2 regions of the Marinobacter sp. es.042 genome follow, and region 2 is predicted to be linked to the other one. Evidence: predicted binding sites of a transcription regulator. Region 2 holds the regulator's gene; the other holds the start of a gene.

Region 1 (10,272 bases), 2.0 Mb from region 2:
TCGGTGTAACCTCCACCAGCTCGTCGTCATCAATAAACTCGAGCGCCTGCTCAAGGGTGAACTTGATCGGCGGCACGAGACCAATGACTTCATCCTTGCCAGAGGCGCGCATGTTGTCGAGCTTTTTGGCCTTGGTGGGGTTGACCACCAAGTCGTTGTCCCGGCTGTGAATACCACACAACTGCCCCTCATAGATTTCCTGCCCCGGATCCAGGAACAGCTTGCCACGGCTCTGCAGCGTTTCCAGAGAGTAGGTAAAAGCGGTACCTGTCGCCATGGACACGATGACACCGTTCTGGCGACTGGTTACATCGCCAACTTTGATCGGGCCGTAGTGGCTGAAAGTCGAAGTCAGGATGCCAGTGCCTGAAGTCATGGTCAGGAAGGTATTCCGGAAACCAATCAGGCCCCGGGCTGGAATGGTATAGTCCAAGCGCATCCGGCCCTTGCCATCCGGAACCATGTTGGTCAGGTCGCCCTTGCGCAGCCCCATTTGCTCCATGACGGCGCCCTGATGCTGCTCCTCGATATCAACAATGACGTTCTCGTAAGGCTCCTGCTTCACACCGTCAACTTCGCGGATAACAACTTCCGGACGGCCAACCGCCAGCTCAAAGTTCTCGCGACGCATATTTTCAATCAGTACAGACAGATGTAACTCGCCACGGCCAGACACTTTGAACTTGTCAGCCGACTCGCCTTCTTCAACGCGCAACGCAACGTTGTGCAGCAGCTCCTTTTCCAGGCGCTCCTTGATGTTCCGGCTGGTAACGTACTTGCCTTCCTTGCCAGCGAACGGCGAATCGTTCACCTGGAACGTCATGGATACAGTCGGCTCATCCACCGTCAGCGCCGGCAGCGCCTCAACGTTCGCCTGATCACAAAGCGTGTCGGAAATGAGCAGCTCGTCCATGCCGCTGACACAGACAATATCGCCAGCCTGGGCTTCGTCGACTTCAACACGCTGCAGACCGGAGTGCCCCATGATCTTCAGGATACGACCGTTACGCTTTTTACCGTTGGCGCCAATCGCGGTGACCGGCGAATTGGTCTTGACCTTGCCGCGCGTGATACGACCAATGCCGATGACACCCAAAAAGCTGTTGTAGTCCAACTGGGAGATCTGCATCTGGAACGGGCCGTCAGGATCAACATTCGGAGCAGGTACGTGATCAACGATCGCCTGGAACACGGCATCCATGTTGTCATCCAGATTCTCGTGATCCATTCCGGCAATGCCGTTCAACGCACTGGCAAACACAATCGGGAAGTCCAGCTGCTCATCGGTGGCACCGAGGTTATCGAACAGGTCGAACACCTGATCCACCACCCAATCAGGGCGCGCACCCGGGCGGTCAATCTTGTTTACCACCACAATCGGGCGAAGCCCCGCGGCAAATGCTTTCTGGGTAACGAAACGGGTCTGTGGCATGGGACCGTCGATGGAGTCGACCACCAGCAGCACACAGTCCACCATGCTCATGACCCGCTCAACCTCACCACCAAAATCAGCGTGGCCCGGGGTGTCGACAATATTAATGTCGTAGCCATTCCATTTCAGGGCGGTGTTTTTCGCCAGAATGGTAATGCCCCGTTCTTTTTCCTGATCGTTGGAATCCATGACCCGTTCGCTATCCAGCTCCTTCCGGTCCAGGGTGCCGGATTGGCGCAAGAGCTGGTCTACGAGGGTGGTCTTACCATGGTCAACGTGGGCGATGATGGCGATATTACGAAGTTTTTCAATCACAAAAATATTCCTGCGGCATGCACTCAATGACCTGAGAAGGTCGATCGCAGGGAGAATCCCAGCACATGCCGTCTCAAATCCGTAAAATGAACTCATTCACCGGAGCTGGCTGCCCGGCACCCTGCATGGTGCTTTCCGATCCATGATCAAGAAATGACAGGGTAAAAAATGAAGCGGCGCGCAGTATAGCGAAAAGTCGGTGTCGTTAATATGAAGAAAAACGCCTATTCTATATTCGGAACGGGCGCACCTGATCGGGGCAGAAACCCGATAAACGCACCAACAAGGTGCACCATTTAAGTGCAGGTTTTCGCCACAGGGCGAGCATTTTCCTTCCAATATGCCCCAAACCCTTGCAGTTGCGCTGTTCTGGAGCATGCCCTAAAAATTGGCAAGCGCCTTGCTTTATCGAAATCAGCCGAAATTTGCAGGTAAGAGGCAACGGCATTTGCTAAGCTGCCCGAACCTGAGAAACAGATCGGAACCCGTTAACCCGGGCGATCCGGCACCACGAACATGAATACAGCCGCCTGTGCGGTATAACTTACGGAGCATGCACAATGTCCAAGACAGTTGATTTGATCAAAGAACACGAAGTCAAATGGGTTGACCTGCGCTTCACTGACAGCCGCGGTAAAGAGCAGCACGTAACACTGCCTGCCACCGAAGTAGATGAAGACTTTTTCGCAGACGGCAAAATGTTTGACGGCTCCTCCATCGCGGGCTGGAAAGGCATCAACGAATCCGACATGATCCTGATGCCGGACGACGAGACCTCTGTACTCGATCCGTTCACCGAAGAAACCACCGTGAACATCACCTGCAACATCGTAGAGCCCTCTACCATGCAGGGTTACGAGCGTGATCCGCGCTCCGTTGCCCGTCGTGCAGAAGAGTACCTCAAGTCCACCGGCATCGCCGATGGCGCCCTGTTCGGCCCGGAGCCGGAGTTCTTCGTGTTTGACTCCGTAAAGTGGAACGTAGACATGCAGGGCGCGATGTACCACATCCACTCTGAAGAAGCTGCCTGGGTTTCCGGCGAAGATTTCGACCGCAACAACATCGGTCACCGCCCGGGCGTAAAAGGCGGTTACTTCCCGGTTCCCCCGGTTGATAGCCTGCACGACCTGCGTGGCGCCATGTGTGCAGCCATGGAATCCATGGGCCTGGACATCGAAGTACACCACCACGAAGTCGGCACCGCCGGCCAGTGTGAAATCGGTGTTGGCGCCAACACACTGACCAAGAAGGCTGACGAAGTTCAGATCCTCAAGTACTGCGTGCATAACGTTGCCCATGCCTATGGCAAGACTGCCACCTTTATGCCCAAGCCGGTTGTCGGTGACAACGGTTCCGGCATGCATGTTCACATGTCCCTGAGCAAAGACGGCAAGAACCTGTTCGCCGGTGACAGCTACGCTGGCCTGAGCGAAGCCGCTCTGTACTACATTGGTGGTGTTATCAAGCACGCCAAGGCCATCAACGCCTTCACCAACAGCTCCACCAACTCATACAAGCGTCTGGTTCCGGGCTTCGAAGCGCCGGTTATGCTGGCCTACTCTGCCCGTAACCGCTCAGCGTCTATCCGGATCCCGTACGTGAACAGCCCGAAGGCGCGTCGTATCGAAGTTCGCTTCCCAGACCCGTCTGCCAACCCGTACCTGGCCTTCGCAGCACTGATGATGGCCGGCCTGGACGGCATCCAGAACAAGATCCACCCAGGCGACGCCATGGACAAGGATCTGTACGACCTGCCGAAGGAAGAGGCCCTGAGCATCCCGACGGTTGCCGAGACTCTGTCCGAAGCTCTGGACTGTCTGGAAGCAGACCACGAGTTCCTGACTCGCGGCGGCGTATTCACCGAAGACATGATCGCAGGCTACGTTGGCCTGAAGCGTGGTGAAGTCGAGAAGCTGAACATGACGACCCACCCGATCGAGTTCGATCTGTACTACTCCTGCTAATAACCTCTTCCCAGAGGTCCAGCAGACAAGCCCCGCCCCGTGCGGGGCTTTTTTGTGAGCGAAAGCACAGTGCCTGCAGCCCTTAACGATATGTAACCAACATCCGGGCGACAGGCGTTGAAAACGCCCCGGGCCCCGCCGATAATCGGGGAAACCCAATAACAGGTGAGCTTATGAATCCAAAGTCTGGATTGTGTGCCGGCCTTCTGTTTTTTCTGGTAACTCCGGTCTTTGCCGAGGTTTACCGCAATGTCGATTCCTACGGCAACGTGACCTACTCTGACGAGCCCAGCGAAGGCTCTGAAACGGTAGAGGTCAAGCCGGTCACCACAATCACCCTGCCCAAGCCAGAGGTGGTCCAGGAAACCGACAAACTCCGGGAAGAAGTTCAGCGGGAAGGCGCTGCCTACGAAAGCGTTTCTTTCGTCTATCCGGATAACAACCAGGCGTTCCACAGTGGCAGCGGCGATGTTCAGTTCGAGGTTCGCAGCACCCCTGGCCTGCAGCCAGGCCACAAATACGAGGTGACCCTCGACGGCCAGCCTGTCGGTCAGAGCTCCTCCGGCTCGATTACCGTCAACAACGTGTTCCGTGGAACCCATGAAGCTCGCGCACACATCGTGGATGAAAACGGGGTTCAGGTGAAAACCGGCTCTCCGATCACATTTACTGTTCACCGCCCTTCCGCTTTGAACTGACCCTGCCACCCCGGCTGCGCGCACTATCATGGTGCGCGCGCACCAGAAAAAAGCCATACTCTGATCAGCAACGGGGCGAATATTCCGGGCTGTTCAGAGGCATGTTCCCGATTTGCACCAGCTTACGGCACTTTTCAGCGCCAATAGGCCCCTCTGCCCGCACTTTGCCCACTCATTTGTGAACCTGGCCCAAAGTGGTTCGCTTTTTGCAAAACTCCGGAAGTCACTTTATGTCGAACCAACGGGATTCACGCATGGCACTGCCCTCGGCCCATCCAACGGGATACAAGAGCATTCTCGACAGCCTCACCACGGCTGTTCTGGTGCTCGAGGATAGCCTGGCTATCCAGTACCTCAACCCGGCCGCAGAAAGCCTGTTCGAAACCAGCATGACCCGCAGCCAGGGCCAACCTTTCCAGGATATTCTGGTCGAATCCGAAGACGCCCTGAAAACCCTTTTCGCCGCCGTTCGGAACGGGCAGTCCTACACTCGCAGAGAAGCTGAGTTTCTGCTCACGAGCGGTTCACGGCTTACGGTGGATTATTCCGTAACGCCTATCAGCCTGGAGCCGACGGAACTGCTGATCGAAATCCAGCCCAGGGACAGGCTGATGCGAATCAGCCGTGAGGAAGACATCATCTCCCAGCAGGAGACCACCCGTATCCTGGTGAGGGGCATGGCCCACGAGATCAAGAATCCGCTGGGTGGCATCCGGGGCGCAGCCCAGCTGCTTGACCGGGAACTCAGCAGTGAAGACCAGCGGGAGTACACGCGGGTCATCATTGACGAGGCGGACCGCCTCAGAAGCCTTGTTGACCGGATGCTGGGCCCCAACAAGGCACTGAAGCTGGCGCCGACCAACATCCATGAAATCCTGGAAAGAGTGGGCACCCTGCTCGAGGCGGAAAGCAAAGGGCGACTGAATTTCGAACGGGATTACGACCCCAGCATTCCAGAGTTCAAGGGCGACAAGGAACAACTCATTCAGGCGTTCCTGAATATTGCCCGGAACGCCATGGAGGCGGCTTTCGAAAACCAGGGCGGTCACAGCTCTGAAGAGCCTCCGACCATTACCTTCCGCACCCGCACCCTGCGTCAGTTCACCATTGGCAACCGCCGCCACAAACTGGTGTGTCGGGTCGACGTGATCGACAACGGACCCGGAATTCCGCCGGAGCTGGTGCAGAACATTTTCTATCCGATGATCAGTGGCCGTGCCAGTGGCACCGGTCTGGGGCTTTCCATCACCCAGAGCATCATCGGTCAACACCGCGGACTGGTTGAATGCGAAAGCGAACCAGGCCGAACCGACTTCATCATCTTCCTGCCTCTGGAGGACACCCCATGAGCCAACCGGCGAACGTCTGGATCATAGACGACGACCGCAGTATTCGCTGGGTGCTGGAGCGCGCCCTTAACCAGGCCGGTATGCAGCCCCGAGTTTTTGACAGTGGTGAAAGCATCATGATGCGGCTGGAGCACGAACAGCCGGATGCCATCGTCAGCGATATCCGGATGCCCGGCGTTGACGGCATCACCCTGCTTTCCCAGATTGTGGACGTTCACCCGGACGTGCCCGTGATCATAATGACCGCCCACTCGGACCTCGAGAGCGCGGTGACCAGCTACCAGACCGGCGCGTTTGAATACCTTCCCAAGCCCTTTGATGTAGATGACGCCGTGGCGCTGGTCAAACGCGCTGTGGCCCATAGCCACGAGAAGCGGGCCAGTGGTGAGCCTCAGGCCGAGATGGCCCAGCGAAACGCCGAAATTATTGGTGAAGCACCGGCCATGCAGGAAGTTTTCCGCGCGATTGGCAGGCTGTCCCACTCCAATATTACCGTGCTGATCAACGGCGAGAGCGGGACAGGCAAGGAGCTGGTGGCCCAAGCACTGCATAACCACAGCCCCAGGGCCAACCACCCGTTCATTGCCCTGAACATGGCCGCCATCCCCAAAGATCTGATTGAATCCGAACTGTTTGGCCACGAAAAAGGCGCCTTTACCGGTGCCGGCGCCGCCCGCCAGGGTCGTTTTGAACAGGCCAACGGCGGCACCCTTTTCCTCGATGAAATCGGCGACATGCCCGCGGACACCCAGACCCGACTATTGCGGGTTCTGGCCGATGGCGAGTTCTACCGCGTAGGTGGCACCACCCCGATAAAGGTGGATGTGCGCATCATCGCGGCAACGCACCAGGATCTGGAAAAGCTGGTCCAGGCGGGCACCTTCCGTGAAGACCTCTTCCACCGCCTGAACGTTATTCGCGTGCACCTGCCCAAGCTGGCCGAGCGTCGGGAAGACATCCCCCGCCTGATGCAGCACTTCCTGAAACGGGCCGCAAAAGAGCTGGCCGTTGAGCCGAAGATCCTGCGCGAAGAAGCGGAAGAATACCTGACCACCCTGCCCTGGCCGGGCAACGTCCGCCAGCTGGAGAACACCTGCCGCTGGCTGACCGTCATGGCCAGCGGTCGCGAGATCCACATTGATGACCTGCCCCCGGAATTGCTGCACCAGGCAGAAACACCGACCACCGGGACAACCTGGCAGGAAGGCCTTAAAAACTGGGCCGAACAGGAACTCAAGCGGGGCAAGAAGGGCATTCTCGATACGGCCGTGCCCGAGTTCGAGAAAATCATGATCGAGACTGCCCTGAAGCACACCGGCGGCAGACGCCGTGATGCGTCAATACTGCTGGGCTGGGGACGGAATACTTTGACCCGGAAGATCAACGAACTGGGGATGGATCATCCGGAACACGAAGACGACTGACGATTGGCGAGCCGCCGGGGTTCGTTGATGTTTTGGGGCAGGACTCAGGTCCTGCCCTTTTTTATCGTTCCTGCCAGTAGATCACTCTGTCGTGGCCCCGATAGACGCCGAAGGTTGCCAGCCCAACCGGATCTTCGAGAGTGCCATCATCATTCCAATCAAACTCCAACCAGGCGTCGACATTCCAGACCAACGAATCGGTTCCACGGGTTCCGTTCGGCACGAGTTCCAGCGGCGGAGCCTCGCCCATTGAGAAGGTGTCACTCGGAGGCGCGCCGGCACTGGGCGAATTATGGTTTGCCGAATTGGTCAAATCAGCCGTATTCCAGGTTGTGCAGCTATCATCCATGTGGGTCATGAAACGGGATCCGTCCCAGTATTCAAGTCTGAACGGCATTGGGAGCGATCCAATGTTTTCAGGACCGTAGACATTTTCCAGAGAGAACCGGCCAAACCGGATATCGAACGCGGCCGCCGGTGTGAATGGGTAGGGAGCAGCGGCGGCCGCCACACCATCAGAGTCAACCAGACTGGTCACAGAAAATTCAAGCTTGGGAACGAATGGCGCAATCTGGGCATCGGAGGTTTTGTTATACGCGAAGCTGTCAGACGGAGAGAAATCGTAACGCATCAATCCAGAGCCAAGAGAAGACACCGGAGCTGTGAGGCTGCCGCCAAACTCGGTTGGAGAGAGCGCCATAAAAGCGCCAGCTCTGTCGACGGCTGCAGTGTCGGAGCTTGGATACAAGCGGTTGATATCAGATGCCACAAGCTTCTGAAAGCCAGCGAATGTGTAGTTCAGGGTGCGAGTTCCCTGCACAGAGAGCGGCTCAATGGTCAACGACGGCGTAACCAGCCAGTCAAAGGCTTCTCCGGTGTACGCAAAAGGAGAGCCTGTCGAGCACTGCGCTTCAAACTCGCCGGGGTCGACGGATACCTGAAAACGATCAGGATAAAAGCGTCCGATCGGCAGACTACTCCCACTGGAAACATCTCGCCCCAGATAGCTCCCTGGTACAGGAGAAGCCTCAAAACGGAAAACACCGACCTCCGAGACCTCTGCTCCAACAACTTCTTCCGCCGATGAAGACCTTGTGTGGGAATAGCTGACCGGCGAAACGGAGCCGGATGCCCCGCCAGCCGGTTGAACCAGAGTAGTGGACAACGGGATATCGAGTAATCGGAAGTTCGGCGTGACCGGATTACCCTGGCACAGGTCGCCATCACCACTCTGCTCCCAGCCTACAGCGGTAATCGAGAGACCAAATGACTGTCCGGCTTTCCTGAATGCAGGACAGGTCGAGTCTCCGGCCGAACAATCACCCGCCGATGTCACGCAGAAGCCGGCTGGAACACTGACAAAACTGTCTGCTCCCGGAATTTGCAAACCGTCATCGTTGGTTGCTGCTGAACCGAGATAGAGGGCGTCGAGATTTATCAGGCCCGCATCGGGGTAGAGAACATCCACCTCTGCAATACCGCCAGCACCGAACTGAAGGCTGATCGGCGTGGCGTTGGACTGGCCGGAGCCAACAGCCGTATTGTCAACGAACACCGGACGACTCTCGGGGCGACCGGTCGGTCCCGGATCAACATAGGTCGACCAGAAATTCACCTCCCGCTGCACATTCTCAAAAGCCGGAACGCAGGCGCCAGTCTGGTTATCCCGGCGCACGGCGCTTATCTGGATTGAGGTCGCTGGCTGGTGAGAAATCAGGTCTGGTATATCGAAGGCCAGACCCGCATCAAGGAAAGGTAGATCGCAAGCGGCGGCGGAAACGCTGCCGCCTCCATTATCACAGAGCGTCTGGGTAAAGGCCTTCGTTGAAGGATTTGAGGATGCAATGGCGAGGCTCGCCGTTCCCGCCGTCGTGATCTGCAGTTGGCGGGTAGCCTGGCCGCCACTGAATGCAAAACTGTCACCACCAACCCACCCCGAAGGGCTTAATGTCACATCCACCTGATCCGTGAAAAGCACGCTGCAATCGGCATTTTCACAGGCCCTGACCGTTACTGTTTCCGGCTGACAGGTCAGTGCTGTGCCATCATGCACAAACTCGAAGTGATCAACCAACTTCCCAACCGGATTCAGCTTTTCTGCGCAAAGCTGCAAATTGTCGAGCTCATGGATGTTGGTCGAACCACCCGTTGAGCCAGTCAACGAGAGATAGAAATTCTGAGGGGTCGGCGGTTGATTCGGAAAACTGCTCAGGTCCAGTTGAACAAGCTGTTGGAAGTTGTTGCCTGTTCCGGAAACATCCCTTTCGACGGAGACAATCGGACCGATCCCCCCTCTTGAGTCCACAATAATTCGGTAGCGGTGGGGCGTCGGATTGTTTCCAGGCTGGTCGATCCCCGGGTTCAGTGAGCTTGTCCCCCCGAGGTATTGGTAGTTGCTCTGGGCGGCACCACGTATGGCGACGGCGTCCCGAACAAATCCGGTACCGCCAACGCGCCCTTCAGTAGCCCTGGAAAAGTTGCCGAATTCGTCCAGACCAATCCCGAGCCAACCGCCCGCGAAACCGGGATCGCCGTTGTTGCGCTGTGCGTATCCAAGGGAGCCCCCGAAGCTGCCAGGCTGAGGGGTAACCGAGGCATCCGAAAGAACAACCGTCAGGCCATCAGCACCATTGCCGCCATACGCAAAATAGTCGAACTCAAGTCGCACATAGTTGTCCGCTCCCGGAATCAGGTTCTGGAACGTTGCCGCTGTCGCCTGGTTCCCGGAGGCCTCTGTCATGCGGAGGCGGCCGTTTACAATACCAGGTGTAAAGCTGCCGCTTGAAACATTGGTGATCCAGTCATCGGGTGACAGGGTGGCAGCACCAAAGGTGTCGCCTGCGCAAGTCAGTGGAGAGGAGTTGCCGTCAATGACAACATCATCGATGTGCCAGAAATCGAAGTTGCCACTATTGCCCGATTCCTGAACGAACCGTATCCGGAAATCACCGTGAAATGCATCGGGCGGCAGTGTAAAGACGACGTCGCCGGATTCACCGTCGGTCCCGTTGCCGGGGTATCGATCAATCAGATCCCAGTTGCCTGCATCATCAAGGTACTCGACTCGAAGGTCTTCCCCGCCATCAGGGT
Region 2 (10,272 bases):
TCGGTTGATATTCATCATACGCCCATCAATGAAGTGATGACGCGGAATGGTAAAACCATCCAGGCTGATCATCTGGCGGCGGAAGCGCTGAATATCATGGAGGAAATGAAGATCAATGCCCTGCCCGTGACGAACGATAGCGGTGCTCTGATCGGCGCCATCAACATGCACGACCTGCTGCGGGCCGGCGTCATCTGATGGGCCATGAGGAGTTTTTCAACATGAAGCATCAATGGCCTGAGCCACTGCTGGAAAAAGCCGCCAAAATCCGACTGATCGCACTGGATGTAGACGGCATCATGAGCGATGGCAAGCTTTACTTCAGCGCCAACGGTGATGAACTCAAGGCGTTCAACATTCTGGACGGCCTGGGACTCAAACAACTCATGGCAGCCGGCATTACTGTGGCTGTTATTACCGGTCGGAAGTCACCCCTGACCGAAAAGCGCATGCGGGATCTGGGCATCCCCCATCTCATGCAGGGGCGTGAGGACAAGAAAGTGGCCCTGCAGGAACTGGTCAGCACCATGGATCTCAGCCCTGATGCCATCGCCTATATGGGTGATGACCTGCCAGACCTGCCTGCGCTCCGGTTTGCCGGGCTCGGAATCACCGTGCCCAATGGTTACTGGCTGGTGCAGCAACATGCCGATTACTGCACCCGAACCCGGGGTGGCGAGGGCGCGGTTCGGGAAGCGTGCGACTTGCTGCTGACTGCCCATGGTAAGCTGGATGCTGCGCTTGCACCCTACCTGGAGCTCGAGGCGTGAGCTGGCTCCCGGACCGGCCCTGGCTGCGAACACTGGCGCTGGCTGGCACCGTGGTGGCCGCGGTCTTTTTGCTCTGGCAAAGCGATGAACCGCCGGTCATTGATGATGAGGCAGCCGCACTGCGGGGCGATGCCGAACCGGACGGCTTCGTGGTCAATGGCAATTACACGTCATTCGACGAGTCGGGCAAGCTGAAAATCCGGTTCTCCAGCCCCCGCATTGAACAGTTTGAAGAAGGTAACCTGGCCACCATGGAGTCTCCCCGTGCCGAACTGTATGGCGGCGACAATGTTCTGCCCTGGATTGTTGAAGCCGAGAATGGCAGTCTGCTCCAGAACCAGAACCTGGTCTATCTCACTGACAATGTACGGATTCAGCGCAGTATTGGTGAACGGAACGCCACTCTGACAACATCAACACTGACGCTGGATAATGACCGGGGCATGGTATATACCGACGCACCCGTAGAAATACGCGACGTTACCGGAGTTACCCGGGCCACGGGCATGAAAGCGTGGATTGACGAGCGGATTCTGGAACTGAACTCCCAGGTGGAAGGACGCTATGAAACCGGAAACTAACCGATACCGGAGCCTGCTGGCCGCCCTGCTGACAGTCGCAATGGCTGGCCCGGTGGCGGCTTTCGACCTTGATTCCGACATCCCGATCAAGGTTACCGCCGACAACGCCCGCCTGGACGATGGCCAGGGCATTGCCACTTACACCGGCGATGTGGAGCTTGAACAGGGCAACACCCGCCTGAACGCGGAGCGTGTGGTCCTGTACCGTACAGAAGACGGCCTGAGCCGCATCGAAGCTTCCGGAACCCCCGCAAGGTACAGGCAGCCGGCACGCGAAGGTGAAGGTGAAACCGACGCCCGCGCCCTGAATATTACCTGGTCTGCCACCGACAGCCAGCTGACCTTTGAACGGGAAGCGGTGATTGAGCAGAATGGCAACCTGTTCCGCGGCGACGTGATTCACTATGATACCGCTGGCCGCGTTGTAACCGCAGAAGGCGGCGCCGAGACCGGCGAAGGCACTGGCCGGGTAGAAATGGTGATCCAGCCGCGCAGCGCCGACAGACGCACTGACAAACAGGAAACCGATGGCAGTTCTGAGAGCCAGTAACCTGGCAAAGAGTTACAAGCAGAAAAAAGTGGTTATCGATGTATCCCTGGAAATCCGAAGCGGGGAAATTGTCGGACTGCTAGGCCCCAACGGCGCCGGGAAAACCACCTGTTTCTACATGATCGTGGGGCTGGTACCTGCCGATCACGGGCGGATCACCATCGACAGCCGGGATATTACGCCGCTGCCGATGCACGGTCGGGCCCGTCAGGGCATCGGCTACCTGCCACAGGAAGCCTCGGTTTTCCGCAAGCTGTCTGTGCGCGACAACATTATGGCGATCCTCGAGACGCGGCAAGGCCTGAGCAAGGCAGACCGGCAGAAAAAGCTCGAGGAGCTGCTGGAGGAATTCCACATCACCCATATCCGGGACAGCGTTGGTATGGCCCTGTCCGGTGGTGAGCGGCGACGGGTGGAAATTGCCCGGGCCCTGGCCATGGAGCCGGCTTTCATCCTGCTGGATGAGCCCTTCGCCGGTGTTGACCCTATATCCGTCAGCGACATCAAACACATTATCCGGCATCTGCGGGACAAAGGGATTGGCGTGCTGATCACCGACCATAACGTGCGCGAGACTCTCGATATCTGCGAGAACGCGTACATTGTTTCCGGCGGGCACATCATCGCCTCCGGCAATGCCGATGCGATCCTGGCAAATCAACAGGTCAAGGAAGTCTACCTCGGGGACGAATTCAGGCTGTGACAGTGAATGGCTCATTGTTTTGATGATCTGTTGCAAGTAAACTCGGCAAAGAACTTGCTAGGGTAAAGAAAAACCGCGGCAAGTAACCGGCATATAAAGATTTTTTCAAGACCTATGACACAAAGCGCTGATGAGTGACGGATCCTGAACCATGGTTATGAAAGCCTCCTTACAGTTAAAGCTGGGTCAGAGCCTGACCATGACACCCCAGCTGCAACAGGCGATCCGACTTCTCCAGCTCTCTACCCTCGACCTCCAACAGGAAATCCAGCAGGCATTGGAATCCAACCCCATGCTGGAGACATCCGAGGACGACGATCAGACCGACACGGCCACCGAGAGCGACGAGCGCGAGGCCAACGCGGCCGAGTCTGCTGCGGAGACCACGCCAGAACCGTCCAGCGACTGGGACGAATCCGAAAACGGTCCGGACTGGGCGTCGGAAAACGAGATTCCGGATAACATTCCGGACGACCTGCCGGTCGACACGGCCTGGGATGACATTTACCAGTCCGCCCCCGCCCCGGCAGCCCGCAACGACGACGAAAACGATCACGATTTCGAGACCCGCAACTCGCCCACCGAGACCCTTCAGGATCACCTGGAATGGCAGCTCAACCTGACTCCCCTGAGTGAGCGGGACCAGGCCATTGCCCACGCCCTGATGGACGCCGTGGACGAGCGGGGCTATCTCACCAGCCCTCTGGAAGAAATCCACGCCGGGCTGCTGGACGAGAACGAAGAAGACCCCCTTGAACTGGATGAAGTGGAAGCCGTCCTGCATCGCCTCCAGCACTTCGATCCCCCTGGCGTGTTTGCCCGGGATTTGCAGGAATGCCTGCTGATACAGCTTAACCAGCTGCCGCCGGACACACCCTGGCTAGCCCAGGCACGCCTGGTGATCACCCACTACATCAACCTGCTGGGCAACCGGGACTACGCCCAGCTGTTGCGTCGCAGCCGCCTGAAAGAAGATCAACTCAGGGAAGTCCTTGCGTTGATTACAGGCCTCAATCCGCGCCCGGGCGACGTGATTGATCGCGCCGAGCCCGACTACGTGATTCCGGACGTCATCGTTCGCAAACACAATGGCCGCTGGCGTGTTGAGCTGAATCCGGAAATTGCACCGCGCATCCGGGTGAATGCCAGCTATGCTTCACTTATAAGGCGCGCAGACAGCAGTGCAGACAACACCTACCTCCGCGATCAGTTGCAGGAGGCCAAGTGGTTTATCAAAAGCCTGCAGAGCCGCAATGAGACCCTGCTGAAAGTGGCGACCCGTATTGTCGAGCACCAGCAGGGTTTCCTGGATTACGGCGAGGAAGCAATGAAGCCGTTGATTCTCTCGGACATTGCCCAGGCGGTGGAAATGCATGAATCAACGATTTCACGGGTAACCACCCAGAAATACATGCATACCCCCCGGGGTATTTTCGAACTGAAATATTTCTTCTCCAGCCATGTCAGCACTGATGAGGGCGGAGAATGCTCTTCCACGGCCATACGCGCGATGATCAAGAAGCTGATTGCCGCCGAAACACCCAAAAAGCCGTTGAGCGACAGTAAAATTGCAGCCATGCTAGGGGAACAGGGTATCAAGGTTGCGCGACGCACCGTTGCCAAGTACCGGGAGGCCATGCACATTCCGCCGTCCAACGAACGCAAGCGGCTGGTCTGAATACCCCGGGACGGGACGCAACACCGTATTCGCCGGCGCACAATGCGCCAGCACCCAGACCGGCTCCCGGGAGCCGGCATGATGACAACAGGAGACGCCTATGCAACTCAACATTTCAGGCCATCACGTAGAACTGACTCCCGCACTGAAGGATTACGTTTCAGAGAAGTTCGAGAAGCTCGAGCGTCACTTTGACCACATCAGTAACTGCCAGGTGACCCTGGAAGTGGAAAAGGTGCGCCAGATTGCGGAAGCCACATTGCACGTGGTAGGTGGTGAGATTCACGCAAAGGCAGAAAACGAGGATATGTACGCGGCCATTGATGCCCTTATCGACAAGCTCGACCGTCAGATCCTCAAGCACAAGGAAAAGAATGTAGAACGGATGCACGGAAACGGCTCTCGCTAACGCGCTGTTTTCATGCACTTCATCTAATCGAGCTGCGACATGAGTAACGTGTCGCAGCCTTTTTTTTAACGGAAATGCAGTCGATCCATGAGCGACACATCCCTGACCATAGACAACATTCTTGCTCCGGAGCTCACCCTCTGCAGGGTAGCTGCGTCCAGCAAGAAACGGGCCCTGGAGTTTATTGCCGAGCAAATAAACCATCAGGACAACACGCTCAGCGAGACCCAGCTCTTCAACAACCTGATTTCCCGTGAGCGCCTGGGCAGCACCGGCATTGGCCAGGGAATTGCCATTCCCCACTGCCGCCTGGAAGGACTGGATCACGTGGTGGGTGTGCTGATGACGCTTGAAGAAAGCGTGGAGTTCGATGCTATCGACAATCAGCCAGTCGATCTGATCTTTGCCCTGATTGTGCCAAAAGAGGCGACGAGCGAGCACCTTGAGCTGCTGAGCCAACTGGCGGAGAAGTTCAACGAGCGGTCGTTCTGCGATCGCCTCCGGCAATGCGAGGACGCCAGCACGCTGTACCAGCGCATGACCGCCTCGGGCGGCTGATATTCACTGCAGTGGAGGTAAGGTGGTCATGAAGCTGATTATCGTCAGTGGCAGGTCCGGTTCGGGCAAGAGTACCGCACTTCATGTGCTGGAGGACCTCGGGTTTTATTGCATCGACAATCTTCCTATTGGCCTGCTCTTTCCACTCACACGGGAAGCCGCCAGCCAGACCAGGCCTGGTCGACTGGGCAAGATGGCCGTCAGTATCGATGCGCGGAACCTTTCCGGGGAGCTGGCCAATTTCGAGGAGATCTACCGGCGCCTCCAGGAAACCGGGGTTACCGTTGAAATCATCTTCCTGGACGCCGACGAGCAGTCGCTTCTGCAGCGTTTTCACGCCACCCGCAGAAAACATCCGTTGAGTGACGACAGGACTTCGCTCCGGGAAGCCATTACCAGCGAGAAGAAACTGCTGGAGCCCCTCTCCAAGCTTTCCGATCTTTACGTAAATACCACCGGCATGTCCATGTACGAGCTGCGGGACATGATCAAGCAGCGTGTGGTCGGTCGAAAAGATCAGGAACTGGCTCTCCTGTTTCAGTCATTCGGCTTCAAACACGGCGTGCCGCTGGATTCCGACTACGTTTTCGATGTCCGCTGCCTGCCCAACCCCTACTGGGATACCAGCCTCCGCAAGTATGTCGGTACTGATCAGCCGGTTATCGAGTTTCTGGAAAAAGAACCGGCAAGCCGGAAGATGATCGAGGACCTGAAATCATTTCTGGATACCTGGCTGCCCTCTTTTGCAGACAGCAACCGCAGCTACATGACCATTTCCATTGGATGTACCGGCGGCCAGCACCGGTCGGTGTATGTGTGCGAGCAGTTGGGCGAGTACTTCCGGCAACGGTACAGCAATGTGCAAGTGCGGCACACCGAGCTGCCACACCTGCAGACCCGGGAAGAGATCTGATCGAGCCATGATTCGCCGCCCCATTACCATTATCAACAAACTTGGCCTGCATGCGCGCGCCACTGCGAAGCTCGTCAACACGGCATCCGAATACGACAGCAGCGTGCGTATCAGTGGCAAAGGCCGGGATGTGGATGCGAAGAACATCATGCAGGTGATGATGCTGGCCGCCAGCAAAGGAACCGATGTGGAGCTCATTGCCGACGGACCGGACGAGGAACAGGCCATCGAAGCATTGGTGGAACTGATTAACGACTATTTCGGTGAGGGTGAGTAAACTAGAGCCATGACCGATATTCTGGAAAAAAGCCAGGCCCGCCAACGCCTTCGCTCCCTGAGCGAAGCGCTGGACAGTGGCGCACTGAAGCAGGTTGCCCGCATCCTGAACGGTGGCCTGAGCCCCAGTGATATTGCTCACCTGCTTGAATCCTCGCCGCCCCGACAGCGTGCCCTGCTGTGGAACCTGGTGGACAAAGACCTCGAAGGCGAGGTTCTCCAGTATCTCAGTGACGATATCCGAGGTTACTTCCTGAGCCAGCTTAATGCTCAGGAACTGGCGGATATCATTGAGGATTTCGAATCAGACGACCTGGCCGACCTGCTGCAGCAGCTGCCGGATACGGTCATCCGGGAAGTCCTGGAGACCATGGACGAGCAGGACCGCCAGCGGGTGGAGGAAGTTCTCTCCTATCCGGAGGACACCGCCGGCGGTCTGATGAACACCGACACCATTACGGTGCGCCCGGACATCAGCATAGACGTCGTACTTCGTTACCTTCGGCGGCACCGCAGCCTGCCACCCATGACGGATAGCCTGATCGTGGTGAGCCGGCGGGATGATTTCATTGGCATGCTGCCAATTACCAAAATGCTGGTCTCCAACCCCGCCTCCACCGTGCGGGAAGTCATGGATACCGACATCGAGCCTATTCCTGTAAGCCTTTCAGACACCAAGGTAGCGACACTGTTTGAACGCTACGACCTGATCTCGGCGCCGGTGGTGAATGAGGAAGGCCGACTACTAGGGCGCATAACAATCGATGACGTGGTTGACGTTATTCGGGAGGATGCGGATCACTCCCTGATGAGCATGGCGGGCCTGGATGAAGACGAGGACACCTTCGCACCGGTCTGGAAGACATCGCGCCGCCGTGCCATCTGGCTGGGGATCAACCTGATCACCGCCCTGATCGCATCGGGTGTGATCGGATTATTCGAGGAGACTATCGCCAAGGTCGTGGCCCTGGCGGTACTAATGCCCATCGTCGCAAGCATGGGCGGCATTGCGGGCAGCCAGACCCTCACCCTCGTCATCCGCGGCATGGCTGTGGGGCAGATCAGTGGTGCCAACGTCCGCTGGTTGCTGAACCGGGAGTTCCTCTCGGGCATCATGAACGGAATACTCTGGGCCGCCGTTGTTGCCGGTGCCGCCATGCTCTGGTTCCAGGATGTGATGATCGGCGCGATCATTGCTGCCGCTCTGGTGATCAATCTTGTCGCCGCTGCACTGGTTGGTACGGTTCTGCCACTGTTTCTCAAATCTCGCAATATTGACCCGGCCCTGGCAGGCAGCGTGATTCTCACGACTGTGACCGATGTGGTCGGGTTCATGGCCTTTCTTGGCCTCGCGACGATTTTCTACGCCTGATGGGCGAACACGGGGTCAGATGAAAGCGTTCATCTGACCCCAACTTTACGGCTACTGGATTTATGAAAGACCATCAAGACAACGACGCGCCGGAATACGACGGCCCGAGCAAATCCCAGCTGAAACGGGAAATGCACGCCCTACAGGATCTTGGCAAGAAAATGCTGGAACTGAGCAACGACCAGCTGGAAACACTGCCGATCAGCGAGACTCTTCGAGCTGCCATCGAAGAATCAAGGCGTATCCGCCAGAACGAGGCCAAACGACGGCACCTGCAGTACATCGGCAAAGTGATCCGCCAGGAGGACGATCCGGAGGCCCTGGCAAAAGCCATCGACGCCTTCGATGCCGGTAGTGAGGAACACACCCGCAGACATCACCTGGCGGAACGCTGGCGGGACCGGATGATTGCCGAAGGCGACTCTGTTGTTGGCGAATTCTTCAGCTACTGCCCCAGTGCCGATATGCAGCACCTGCGCAACCTTGCCCGCAACGCCCGCAAGGATGTGGAGAAGCAGAAGAACACCGGGCAGGCCCGAAAACTCTTCCGCTACCTTCGGGAATGCATCGACGACGCTGAAGCAATGTGAATTCGGGGTCAGATGAACTTGGGGTCAGAAGAACTTTTCTTCTGACCCCAAGTTCATCTGACCCCACCTTTAGCCTTTGAGCCGACGGTGTTCCCACACCGGCATCCGGGTGCGCAGGTTGACTACCTGATCGCCGTCCAGTTCGGCGGTGACCAGGCCCGGGCCTTCCCCCATTTCCGTCACGATCCGCCCCCAGGGATCACAGATCAGGCTGTGGCCATAGGTGCGACGGCGCTCGCTGTTCTGGCCACCCTGGCCAGGTGCCACTAACCATACCTGGTTCTCGATCGCGCGCGCCCGGATCAGGGGGTACCAGTGGGCATCACCGGTCTGCCAGGTGAAAGCGCTCGGGAGGCAAATCCAGTCCACCTCCTGCTCACGCAGCAGCCTGAACAGCTCTGGAAAGCGAAGATCGTAGCAGATCGCCAACCCCAGCTTGCCCGCGGGCGTATCCACGGTCACTATCTGTTCGCCGGGCTCGAAGGTGTCCGATTCACGGTATTGACCATGGGCATCTTCCACCATGGCATCAAACAGGTGAATCTTGTCGTAACGGGCAACCTCCTTACCCTGGTCATCAAAGACAATGCAGGTTGCCCTGACCCGATCCTCCAGATCTGAGCCGTCCGGTCGTTTGGCCACTGGCATCGATCCGCCAACGATCCAGAGCCTCAGTTTCCGGGCCTGTTCGGCCAGGAAGGTTCTTATGACAGGCTCGGCCCCCGCTTCCTGGCGACCACGATCAATCATCTGACTGGTGGCCAGAACCGCAAAATTCTCGGGCAGTACGGCGACCGAGGCGCCCTGCTCGGCAGCCCGGGCCAGCAGCTGTTCCGCTTCGCGCAGATTGGCGTCGATGTCATGACCGCTGACCATCTGGATGGCTGCGACCCGGTTGGAAACACGCTTGTTCATGACTGCCTCCGATATTGCCAAACAGAAAAGTTATTCGCCGGTGTCAAAAACCCGTTGCAGATTCACTTCCGGCTCGTCCCATGTGCCGGTCACACTGTAGGTTGCGCTTGTCAGCCTGCTCAAAGGATCGCCCAGAATCTTGTCCAGCACAAACAAGGCGCCGCCGATCGGCGCACCGGCACCCATGAGCAGCGCCGCCAATGGCAGATTCTGAGTCAGAGGCAACACAACCACAAGCCGCATATCCAGCTCCTCGCTGGCCATATTGGTCGTACCACTGAGTTTGAAGGCGCCGGATGGGCCCACTATCTGCAGTTCCGGATCCATGGTCAGCAAGCCATTGATTATCTGCGCCTTGCCCGAGATCGCGTCAAAAGCCACCCCCCGTTCATACAGGTCGGAAAAATCGAGCTTCAACCGGCGCCACAGGGTGTCAGAGTTCAGCAGATTGAACACCCGGAACAGTTGGGCCGTGTTGTTTCGCTCCAGGATCACACCCTCATCCAGCCTGAGACTGACCGAGCCACTGAGCTCCGGTATGGAAAGCTCATCCGGACGGCCGGGCCAGTCCAGATCCAGCTCTATATTGGTCCCCTCGTTGGTGACCGGCATTTCAGTGTCGAGGAGCTCGTTCAGATCCGCGAGCGCACCCCCGCTGATGGACCCTGTAAACCGGCTGGTTTCCCGGTCTCCGACGATGCTCCAGCTCATGTCGCCCAGCAGTGTCAGGGAATTCAGGCGCCCCTCGATGTCATTTACCTGCAACCGGAAGGGTTCAGGGCGGAGCTGGAAGGCCCACTGTCCCAAAGATTCGTCGTTCAGTTGCAGTTCCGCAATCGAAACGTCGATATCCGGCCAGTTTCCCATATCCAGCGCGCGGAACGCCTCAAGCTGCTCTTCCAAGGTCAATAACTCCGGCGAATCCTCAGGGGGTGTCTCACTGCGTACGAGCCGTAA

What was found. The regulator sigma-54, encoded in region 2, starts transcription at its own class of promoters, with help from an activator protein. The targets are predictions, from matches to a motif close to ANTGGCATNNANNTTGCTNT.
Region 1: a site for sigma-54 is predicted at 2,135-2,154, ahead of glnA (glutamate--ammonia ligase). Genes of this name have one in related genera too.

The regions. Positions count from the first base shown of each region.
Region 1 covers NZ_LT897781.1:2,493,687-2,503,958, forward strand. Annotated here, with positions in the region: gene typA (translational GTPase TypA) at 1-1,747, opposite strand, end outside; gene glnA (glutamate--ammonia ligase) at 2,308-3,711, shown strand; gene CFB02_RS11685 (DUF4124 domain-containing protein) at 3,885-4,409, shown strand; gene glnL (nitrogen regulation protein NR(II)) at 4,664-5,758, shown strand; gene ntrC (nitrogen regulation protein NR(I)) at 5,755-7,182, shown strand; gene CFB02_RS11700 (DUF2341 domain-containing protein) at 7,244-10,272, opposite strand, start outside.
Region 2 covers NZ_LT897781.1:540,469-550,740, reverse strand. Annotated here, with positions in the region: gene CFB02_RS02720 (KpsF/GutQ family sugar-phosphate isomerase) at 1-198, shown strand, start outside; gene CFB02_RS02715 (KdsC family phosphatase) at 222-770, shown strand; gene lptC (LPS export ABC transporter periplasmic protein LptC) at 767-1,351, shown strand; gene lptA (lipopolysaccharide transport periplasmic protein LptA) at 1,335-1,901, shown strand; gene lptB (LPS export ABC transporter ATP-binding protein) at 1,879-2,604, shown strand; gene CFB02_RS02695 (RNA polymerase factor sigma-54) at 2,756-4,282, shown strand; gene hpf (ribosome hibernation promoting factor) at 4,383-4,691, shown strand; gene ptsN (PTS IIA-like nitrogen regulatory protein PtsN) at 4,779-5,249, shown strand; gene rapZ (RNase adapter RapZ) at 5,278-6,162, shown strand; gene CFB02_RS02675 (HPr family phosphocarrier protein) at 6,170-6,439, shown strand; gene mgtE (magnesium transporter) at 6,449-7,810, shown strand; gene yjgA (ribosome biogenesis factor YjgA) at 7,873-8,400, shown strand; gene CFB02_RS02660 (carbon-nitrogen hydrolase family protein) at 8,470-9,315, opposite strand; gene CFB02_RS02655 (YhdP family protein) at 9,346-10,272, opposite strand, start outside.